DNA from 2 places in the Variovorax sp. RO1 genome. Region 1 is predicted to be linked to the other one. Evidence: riboswitches for the same ligand, from Rfam matches in the RefSeq annotation. Region 1 holds a riboswitch; the other holds the start of a gene.
What was found. A riboswitch is a leader RNA that binds a small molecule or an ion and turns the genes downstream of it on or off. The one in region 1 is predicted to bind S-adenosylhomocysteine.
Positions count from the first base shown of each region.

Region 2: another riboswitch for S-adenosylhomocysteine. It lies ahead of metH (methionine synthase); the one in region 1 lies ahead of ahcY (adenosylhomocysteinase).

Region 1 is NZ_PKMT01000002.1:194,634-199,045, forward strand. It holds gene CY658_RS12085 (TlyA family RNA methyltransferase) at 1-514, opposite strand, end outside; gene ahcY (adenosylhomocysteinase) at 520-1,959, opposite strand; S-adenosyl-L-homocysteine riboswitch at 2,025-2,093, opposite strand; gene phaP (TIGR01841 family phasin) at 2,336-2,833, shown strand; gene CY658_RS12100 (alpha/beta fold hydrolase) at 2,847-3,776, shown strand; gene CY658_RS12105 (hypothetical protein) at 3,818-4,258, shown strand; gene CY658_RS12110 (alpha/beta fold hydrolase) at 4,255-4,412, shown strand, end outside.
Region 2 is NZ_PKMT01000008.1:262,565-266,976, forward strand. It holds gene metH (methionine synthase) at 1-1,597, opposite strand, end outside; S-adenosyl-L-homocysteine riboswitch at 1,620-1,695, opposite strand; gene CY658_RS29485 (esterase/lipase family protein) at 1,829-2,884, shown strand; gene CY658_RS29490 (lipase secretion chaperone) at 2,896-3,807, shown strand; gene CY658_RS29495 (PACE efflux transporter) at 3,829-4,266, opposite strand; gene CY658_RS29500 (LysR family transcriptional regulator) at 4,367-4,412, shown strand, end outside.

The sequences.
Region 1 (4,412 bases):
GCGGTTCGGCCGGGGCCTCGACCACTTCAGCGACCTCGCCCACTTCGGCGTCTTCGTCCTCGTCATCGCTCACCTGCAGATCGGCCGGCGACAACGCCCGCGCATTGACGCCTTCGATGGCGACCACGCGTTCGTCTTCGCGCATGCGCGGATGCAGCTGCCCGTGGCCCACGTCGATGCCCACCACCTTGGCGGCACCGTGCTGCAGCAGGCAGTCGGTGAAGCCGCCGGTCGACTGGCCCACGTCCAGGCAGAGCTTGCCCGTCGGGTCCACGCCGCTGGCCTTCAATGCACCTTCGAGCTTGAGGCCGCCGCGCGACACGTAGCGTGCCTCGGCGGCGTCGGCGAGCTCGAGCTCGGCCGACTCGGGCACTTCGTCCTTGTTCTTGACGACATTGCGCCACGCGTCGCTCGTGCCCGCGTCACGCCAGCGCATGCCGCCGGCGATGAGCCGGACGGCTTGCGAACGCGAGGCGGCCATGCCGCGCTCTACCAACAGTTGATCGGCGCGCACGCGAATCAATAACGGTAGGTGTCCGGCTTGTAAGGGCCGTTCTTGCTCACGCCGATGTAGGCGGCCTGGGTGTCGGTCAGCTCGGTGAGCATGGCGCCGACCTTCTTCAGGTGCAGGCGCGCGACCTTCTCGTCCAGGTGCTTGGGCAGCACGTAGACCTTGCCGGCCTGGTACGCGTCGGGCTTGGTGAACAGCTCGATCTGGGCGATGGTCTGGTTGGCGAACGACGACGACATCACGAAGCTCGGGTGGCCCGTGCCGCAGCCCAGGTTCACGAGGCGGCCCTTGGCCAGCAGGATGATCTTCTTGCCGTCCGGGAAGGTGATGTGGTCGACCTGCGGCTTGATCTCTTCCCACTCGTACTTCTCGATCGACGCGACGTCGATCTCGTTGTCGAAGTGGCCGATGTTGCAGACGATGGCCTGGTCCTTCATCTTGGCCATGGTGTCGTGCGTGATGACGTCCTTGTTGCCAGTGGTGGTCACGAAGATGTCGGCCTTGTCGGCGGCATATTCCATGGTCACGACCTTGTAGCCTTCCATCGCGGCCTGCAGGGCGTTGATCGGGTCGATTTCAGTCACCCACACTTGCGCCGACAGTGCGCGCAGCGCCTGGGCCGAGCCCTTGCCCACGTCGCCGTAGCCAGCCACGCAAGCCACCTTGCCGGCGATCATCACGTCGGTTGCGCGCTTGATGCCATCGACCAGCGATTCGCGGCAGCCGTACAGGTTGTCGAACTTGCTCTTGGTGACCGAGTCGTTCACGTTGATGGCGCGGAACAGCAGCGTGCCCTTGGCGCTCATCTCGTTCAGGCGGTGCACGCCGGTGGTCGTCTCTTCGGTCACGCCGATGATTTCAGCGGACTTGCGGGTGTACCAGGTGTCGTCCACGGCCAGCTTGGCCTTGATGGCGGCGTAAAGAATGCGTTCTTCTTCGCTGGTCGGGTTGGCGAGCACGCCCAGGTCCTTCTCCGCGCGCTGGCCCAGGTGCATGAGCAGCGTGGCGTCGCCGCCGTCGTCCAGGATCATGTTCGGGCCTTCGCCCTTCGAACCCTTGGGGCCGAAGTCGAAGATGGCGTGGGTGTAGTCCCAGTAGTCGGTCAGCGACTCGCCCTTGATGGCGAACACCGGCGTGCCGGCGGCGGCGATGGCGGCGGCGGCGTGGTCCTGCGTCGAGAAGATGTTGCACGAGGCCCAGCGCACTTCGGCGCCCAGGGCTTGCAGCGTCTCGATGAGCACGGCCGTCTGGATGGTCATGTGCAGCGAGCCCGTGATGCGCGCGCCCTTGAGCGCCTGGCCCTTCGAGAACTCTTCACGGATGGCCATGAGGCCGGGCATCTCGGTTTCGGCGATGCGGATTTCCTTGCGGCCCCAGGCGGCAAGGGACAGGTCGGCAATCGCCTGGTCGGCGGTCGAGACGGGGGTGGGCTTGAGTACAGCGCTCATGAGAACTCCAAAACTGGTTTGAAAGATGCCACTGCGTACGGGGAAGAAAAACTCACCGCGAGAACAGCGGATGAGCGTGGTTGCGATGTGGTCCGAGCCTCACGCCTGACGGCGCTGCAACGCTCCTCGGAGCGCCGGATTGTAGTCGCGGGCCGTTCCGCCCGCCAATCGACCGGGGCATCCCACATCACGGAAAGCGCGGGCGGCTTCGGCGTCACATGGGCCACCTCGGGAAACTCCGCAGGCAAATCCGCGCTTCGACCGCCCTCGGCCGCGCCGGCCCGGCGTATCGTGGCGGCGGGCCCCGGCCGCCCGGCCGCTGCCTGCATCCACCCGTTTGATTGTTTTCATCACCCGACACAGGAGATTCCGCACCATGGCCACTGCCAAGAAAGCCGCCGCGAACAAAACCACCGCCAGCAGCGCCGGCGCAAAGCAGGCGGCGCCGTCCGCCGCGGACATGCTCGATCCGATGAAGAACCTCAAGGGCATGGCCGAGCGCCTGCAGAACCTGAACCTCACCGGCGGCGCCGGCAAGCTGCTCGACAGCGGCCGCAAGGACCTGCAGGCGCTGATGCAGGCCAACGAGAAGTCCTACCAGGGCCTGCAGACCGTCGTGCAGCGACAGACCGAAATGATCAAGACGGCCATCGGCGAATGGCAGACCGCCGCCAAGGCGATGCCGGGCAAGGACCCCAAGGAAAACCTCGCCAAGCTCGACGAACTGGGTCGCCAGTCGTTCCAGCGCGCCGTCGACGACATCAAGGAGCTGGCCACCCTGGCCGCCAAGTCGCAGGCCGATGCCTTCGACGTGGTGCGCCAGCGCATCCAGTCCAACGTGGACGAGGTCACGAAGCTGCTGCAGCGCAAGTAAAACAGCAGCCCGCATGACCGCCGTCCCACCCCGCACCGAATGGCGCACCCGCGCCAACGGCATCGACCTGGCCTGGGACAGCTTCGGCGACCCCGAGGCGCCGCCGCTGCTGCTGGTCATGGGCCTCGGCGCCCAGATGGTCGCCTGGGACGACGCGTTCTGCGCCGGCCTGGCGCAGGCCGGCGGGCACCACGTGATCCGTTTCGACAACCGCGACATCGGCCACTCCACGCACCTGCCGCACGCCGGCGTGCCCGACATCCAGGCGCTGATGCTGCAGGCCATGGCGGGCCGGCCGCTGCAGGTGCCCTACACGCTGCGCGACATGGCCGACGACTGCGCCGGGCTGCTCGACGCGCTGGGCATCGCGCGCGCCCACATCGTGGGTGCGTCGATGGGCGGCGCCATCGGGCAGGAGATGGCCATCCACCACCCGGAGCGGATGCGTTCGCTCACCAGCATCATGTCGAGCACGGGCGACCCGGCCCTGCCGCCGCCGACGCCCGAGGCGCTGGCGGTGCTGTTCGCGCCCACCCCGACCAGCTTCGAGGCCTACCTGCCGCACCACGCCAAGGTGTGGCGCGTGCTGCGCGGGCCCGACGCTTTTCCGCTCGACGAGGCACGCGATGCCGGGCGTGCGCAGCTCGCCTTTCTGCGCGGCCTGAACCCGGGCGGCGTGGCGCGGCAGCTGGCGGCGGTGTTCGCGTCGGGCAACCGCAAGCCGGCATTGCGTGCGGTGCAGGTGCCCACGCTGGTGATCCACGGCGACGTCGATCCGCTGGTGCCCGTGGCCTGTGGCATCGATGTGGCCGAGGCCATTCCCGGCGCGAAGCTGCTGCGCATTCCGCGCATGGGGCATGCGCTGCCGATCGCGATGTGGCCGCAGATCACCGAGGCCATCGCGGCGCACACCGCGCAGGCGGCGCGACGCGACGATCACTGAAGAAAAAGAGACAACGACAAACCCAGACGGAGGTGTTTTTCATGAACCAATTTCCGTCCCTCGATCCCATGGCGATGTGGCGCGAGCTCACGGCCCAGTGGGAAAAAAGCACCAACGAATTCGCCAACGAAACCATGGCCTCGGACCCGTTCCGACAGGGCATGCACGGCGGCATGAACGCCTCGCTCACGGCGCAAAAGGCGCTGGGCGACCTGATGGCGCGTTACCTGACGCTGCTGAACCTGCCGACGCGCGGCGACCTGCAGGCGCTGGGCGAACAGCTGCACCGCATCGACGATCACCTGGCAGGCATTCGCCGCGCGCTGGAAGGCGGGGCTGGCCCGGCCACACGGACCGCCGATGCCGCCACCGCGCCGCCCCGGCCACGTCGCACCAAGCAGCCACCCGCGGCGGCGGCGCCTGCACCGGCCGTCAAGGCCGCCGCCCCAAAGAAACGCCCCGCCGGAAGGCGCCGCCCATGAGCGCGCTGCCCGACATCCGCGGCGAGATCGAGCGCACCATCCAGCGCAACATCAAGGGGCTGGACTTCCTGACCTCGACCGCGCCCGCCGTCGGCCTCACGCCCAAGGACGAGATCCACCGGCGCGGCACGCTGAGCCTGTACCACTACCGCCC
Region 2 (4,412 bases), on a different contig from region 1:
GGCTGGTGGTGGCGCCGCCGATCATGAGCGGGATCTTCTTGATGCGGAAATGGTCGTCGCGCTGCATTTCGCCGGCCACGTACTGCATCTCTTCGAGGCTGGGCGTGATGAGGCCCGACAGGCCCACGATGTCCGCGCCCTCGACCTTGGCGCGCGCCAGGATTTCGTGGCACGGGACCATCACGCCCATGTTCACCACTTCGAAGTTGTTGCACTGGAGCACGACGGTGACGATGTTCTTGCCGATGTCGTGCACGTCGCCCTTCACGGTGGCGATGATGATCTTGCCCTTGGTGCGCACGTCGCGGCCCGCAGCCTCGTCGCGCAGCTTTTCTTCCTCGATGTAGGGCAAGAGGTGGGCCACGGCCGACTTCATCACGCGTGCCGACTTGACCACCTGCGGCAGGAACATCTTGCCGGCGCCGAACAGGTCGCCCACGATGTTCATGCCGTCCATGAGCGGGCCTTCGATCACGTGCAGCGGGCGCCCGCCCTTGGCCAGGATCTGCTGGTACGCCTCTTCGGTGTCTTCGACGATGAAGTCGGTGATGCCATGCACCATCGCATGCGACAGCCGCTGGTTGACGTGCACCGGGTGCTCGGGCGTGCCGCGCCATTCGAGGCGCTTGCTTTCGTCCTTGGCGCCGCTCTTGGCGGTCTCGGCCACTTCGACCAGGCGCTCGCCCGCGTCGGGGCGGCGGTTGAGCACCACGTCTTCGACGCGCTCGCGCAGCGTGGGCTCCAGGTCGTCGTACACGCCGACCATGCCGGCGTTGACGATGCCCATGTCCATGCCCGCCTGGATCGCGTGGTACAGGAACACGGTGTGGATGGCTTCGCGCATCGGGTCGTTGCCGCGGAAGCTGAAGCTCACATTGCTCACGCCGCCCGACACCTTGGCGCCCGGCAGGTTCTCTTTGATCCAGCGCACGGCGTTGATGAAGTCGACGGCGTAGTTGTCGTGCTCCTCGATGCCGGTGGCAATGGCGAAGATGTTCGGGTCGAAGATGATGTCTTCGGGCGGAAAACCCACCTCGTCGACCAGCACGCGGTAGGCGCGCTCGCAGATCTCGATCTTGCGTGCGTAGGTGTCGGCCTGGCCCTTCTCGTCGAACGCCATGACCACCGCGGCGGCGCCGTAGCGCTTGACCAGCTTGGCCTCGTGCTTGAACTTGTCGACGCCCTCCTTCATGGAGATGGAGTTGACGATGCCCTTGCCCTGGATGCAGCGCAGGCCGGCCTCGATGACCTCCCACTTCGAGCTGTCGACCATCACCGGCACACGCGCGATGTCGGGCTCGCTGGCAATGAGGTTCAGGAAGCGGACCATGGCGACCTTGCTGTCGAGCATGGCCTCGTCCATGTTGATGTCGATGACCTGGGCGCCGTTCTCGACCTGCTGGCGCGCGACGGCCAGGGCCTCTTCGAACTGGCCGTTGAGGATCATCCGCGCGAAGGCCTTGGAGCCGGTGACGTTGGTGCGCTCGCCGATGTTGACGAACAGCGTCCCTGCGCCGATGGCGACCGGCTCGAGGCCGGACAGCTTCATGGGAGGGGGAGCAACGGGAGCGGAAACGGAAGCGGGAATCTGGGACATGGCCTCACCTGCGGAAGAGTCGAACAGGCGAGCGTCGTTGTCGCCCCAAGCCTGACGATTCGCCTCTGTGGCGAACCGCTGCAACGCTCCTTGGGAAGTCGCGCATTTTAGGTCGATTCGATTGCGCCCTGGGAAAACCCCAGTTTTCATTCCTGCACGTGTCAACAGAATGCGCCCACCGTTTCCGAACGAACGTTCGTGTTTTTAACCAGACGTAAGGGAGAGCGCCAGATGGTCAGGAAGTCGAATGCCCGGTTGCAGCATGCAGCCACCCCGATGCGCGCCGTGGCCTTGAGCTGCGGCCTCCTGGCCGCCGCGGCCCTCGTGATTTTCACGCCGCCCGCGCGGGCCGCTGCCGGCGACACCGCCACGCGGGTCGAGGCCCGCGTGACCTCCGACACGGCGAAGACCCGCTACCCGATCGTGCTGGTCCACGGCCTGCTGGGCTTCGACAACCTGCTGGGTGTCGATTACTTCTACGACATCCCCGGCAAGCTGGCCGGCGCGGGTGCCAGGGTGTACGTGGCGCAGGTGTCGGGCACCAACACCTCCGAGATCCGCGGCGAGCAGCTGCTGCAGGAGCTCAAGACCATCCGCGCGCTCGAGCAGAACCCCACGCTCAAATTCAACCTCATCGGCCATTCGCAGGGCTCGCCCACGGTGCGCTACGTGGCGGCGGTGGCACCCGACATGGTGGCGTCGGTCACGTCGGTGGGCGGCGCCAACGGCGGCTCGAAGGTGGCCGACCTGCTCGCCAAACTGCCCGAAGGGGGCATCGCCCAGACGCTGGTGGTGAAGGCCATCGGCCTGCTGACGGGGATGATCGGTTTTCTCTCGGGCAAGGACCCGAGCCAGCTGCCCGAGGTGCCGCTGAACGCGCTGGCCTCGCTCACCACGGCGGGCGGCGCGGCCTTCGACGCCAAGTTCCCGCAGGGACGCCCCGCCGCGGGCTCGTCGTGCGACGTGAAGAGCGGTGCGGCCGTGGCCAACGGCGTGCGCTACTACTCGTGGTCGGGCGTGTCGACCAGCTTCAACCTGTTCGACCCGAGCGACACGGCGCTGTCGACGCTGGGCGGCCTGTTCTTCTTCGGCGAGGCCAACGACGGCCTGCTTGCGGTCTGCACCACGCGACTGGGCACCCACCTGGGCGACTACCGCCAGAACCACCTCGACGAAGTGAACCAGGCCTTCGGCAACACCTACGGCAGCCAGTTCCCGTACTACGAGAAGAAGCCGCCGGAGCTGTTCAGGGAACAGGCCGCGCGGCTCAAGAGCGCGGGGCTCTGAGGACGCGGGACATGCGCGGTGTGGCGTTGACCATCGGCGCAGTCGCGCTGGTCGCCGTAGGAACCGGCTGGCTGGCGCTGAGCCCCGATGCGGACGATGCGCCACGGGCTGCCGCGCCCCGCACCACGGCAACGGTCGCGGCGCCCACCGCGCCCCGTCCGGCGCAACAAGCCGCCGCGGCTCCCGACGCCCTCCTCACCAGCGACCTCATCACCCTCTTCGACCAGGTGCTCGCCGAAGCGCAGGCCGACAGCAAGGCCACGCTGATGGCCCGCGCGCCCGCCCTGCTCGCCAAGCACCTGCGCGAAGACTGGCGCGTGCGCGCGCTGGGCCTGCTGGAGCGCTACGTCGACATGCAGGAAGCCCTGCGCACCCTGCAGCCGCCCGCACCCGGCGACCCGGCGTTCCTGCGCCGCAGCCTCGAAGCGCGCGAGGCCGTGCGCCGGCAGTTCTTCGCGCCCGAGGAAATCGAAGGCCTGTTCGGCGACCAGATCCGGCAGGACCAGTTCATGGCCGAGAAGATGGCGTTGCTGTCCAACCCCGACCTCACGCCCGAGCAGCGTGCGGCGGCGCTCGCGCAAAGCGAGCAGGCCTGGCTGTCGCCCGCGCAGCGCGAGGTGCGCAAGGACGCGGTGGCCCACCTCGACGTGATGCGCCAGACCGAGGCGCTGCAGGCGCGCGGCGCCAGCCCCCAGGAGCGCTTTGCCGCGCGCAGCGAGACCTACGGCTACGAAGTGGCGCGCGGCCTGGCCACGCTCGACCAGGAAACCCAGGAGTGGAACGCCCGGCTCGACCGCTACGCCAGCGCACCCGAAGCCGAGCAGGCCCAGCTGCGCGAGACGCTCTTCAACGAAAACGAGCGCCTCCGCCTGAGCGGTGCCCTGGCGATGCGCTCGTCCGCTGCATCCAAGCCGGCGCGATGAATCCGCTAAGTAAGCGCAGGCTTACGCAGGCTGTGCTTCGCCCATGGCCGACGCCGGCAGGCCGAACACGCGGTCGAAGGCCCAGTTGAAAACGAAGGTGTAGACCAGGAAGAACACCACCAGGCCCAGGTCCATCACCAGCGCCTGCCAGAGCGACACGCCCAGGCCCCAGGCCAGCATCGGCACCAGGAAGGCGATCAGGCCGCCCTCGAAGCCGATGGCGTGGGCGATGCGGCGCTTCAGGCTGCGCCCGCGCACCGCCTGGCGCGACTCCCAGCGCTCGAACAGGGCGTTGAACGTCAGGTTCCAGATCACCGCGATGACCGAGGCGCCCACCGCCAGCAGGCCCGAGTGGCCGAGCCCCGCGTCCGACATCAGGGCCAGGCCGGCGCTGGCCGCCACGATGGCAATGCCCTCGTAGAGGGAGATGTAAACGATCCGACGCTGAATGCCCTGCATGAATTTCTCTGTCTGTGTGACTGCGATGGGTGGACTTTATTTGTGTTTCGCTGATATAAAAAGTTAACTTGTTTCAGTTTTATTGATAGGTCAGCACCCCATGGCTTTCTCCAGCGACAACGTCGAGGTCTTCCTGGCCGTGATCG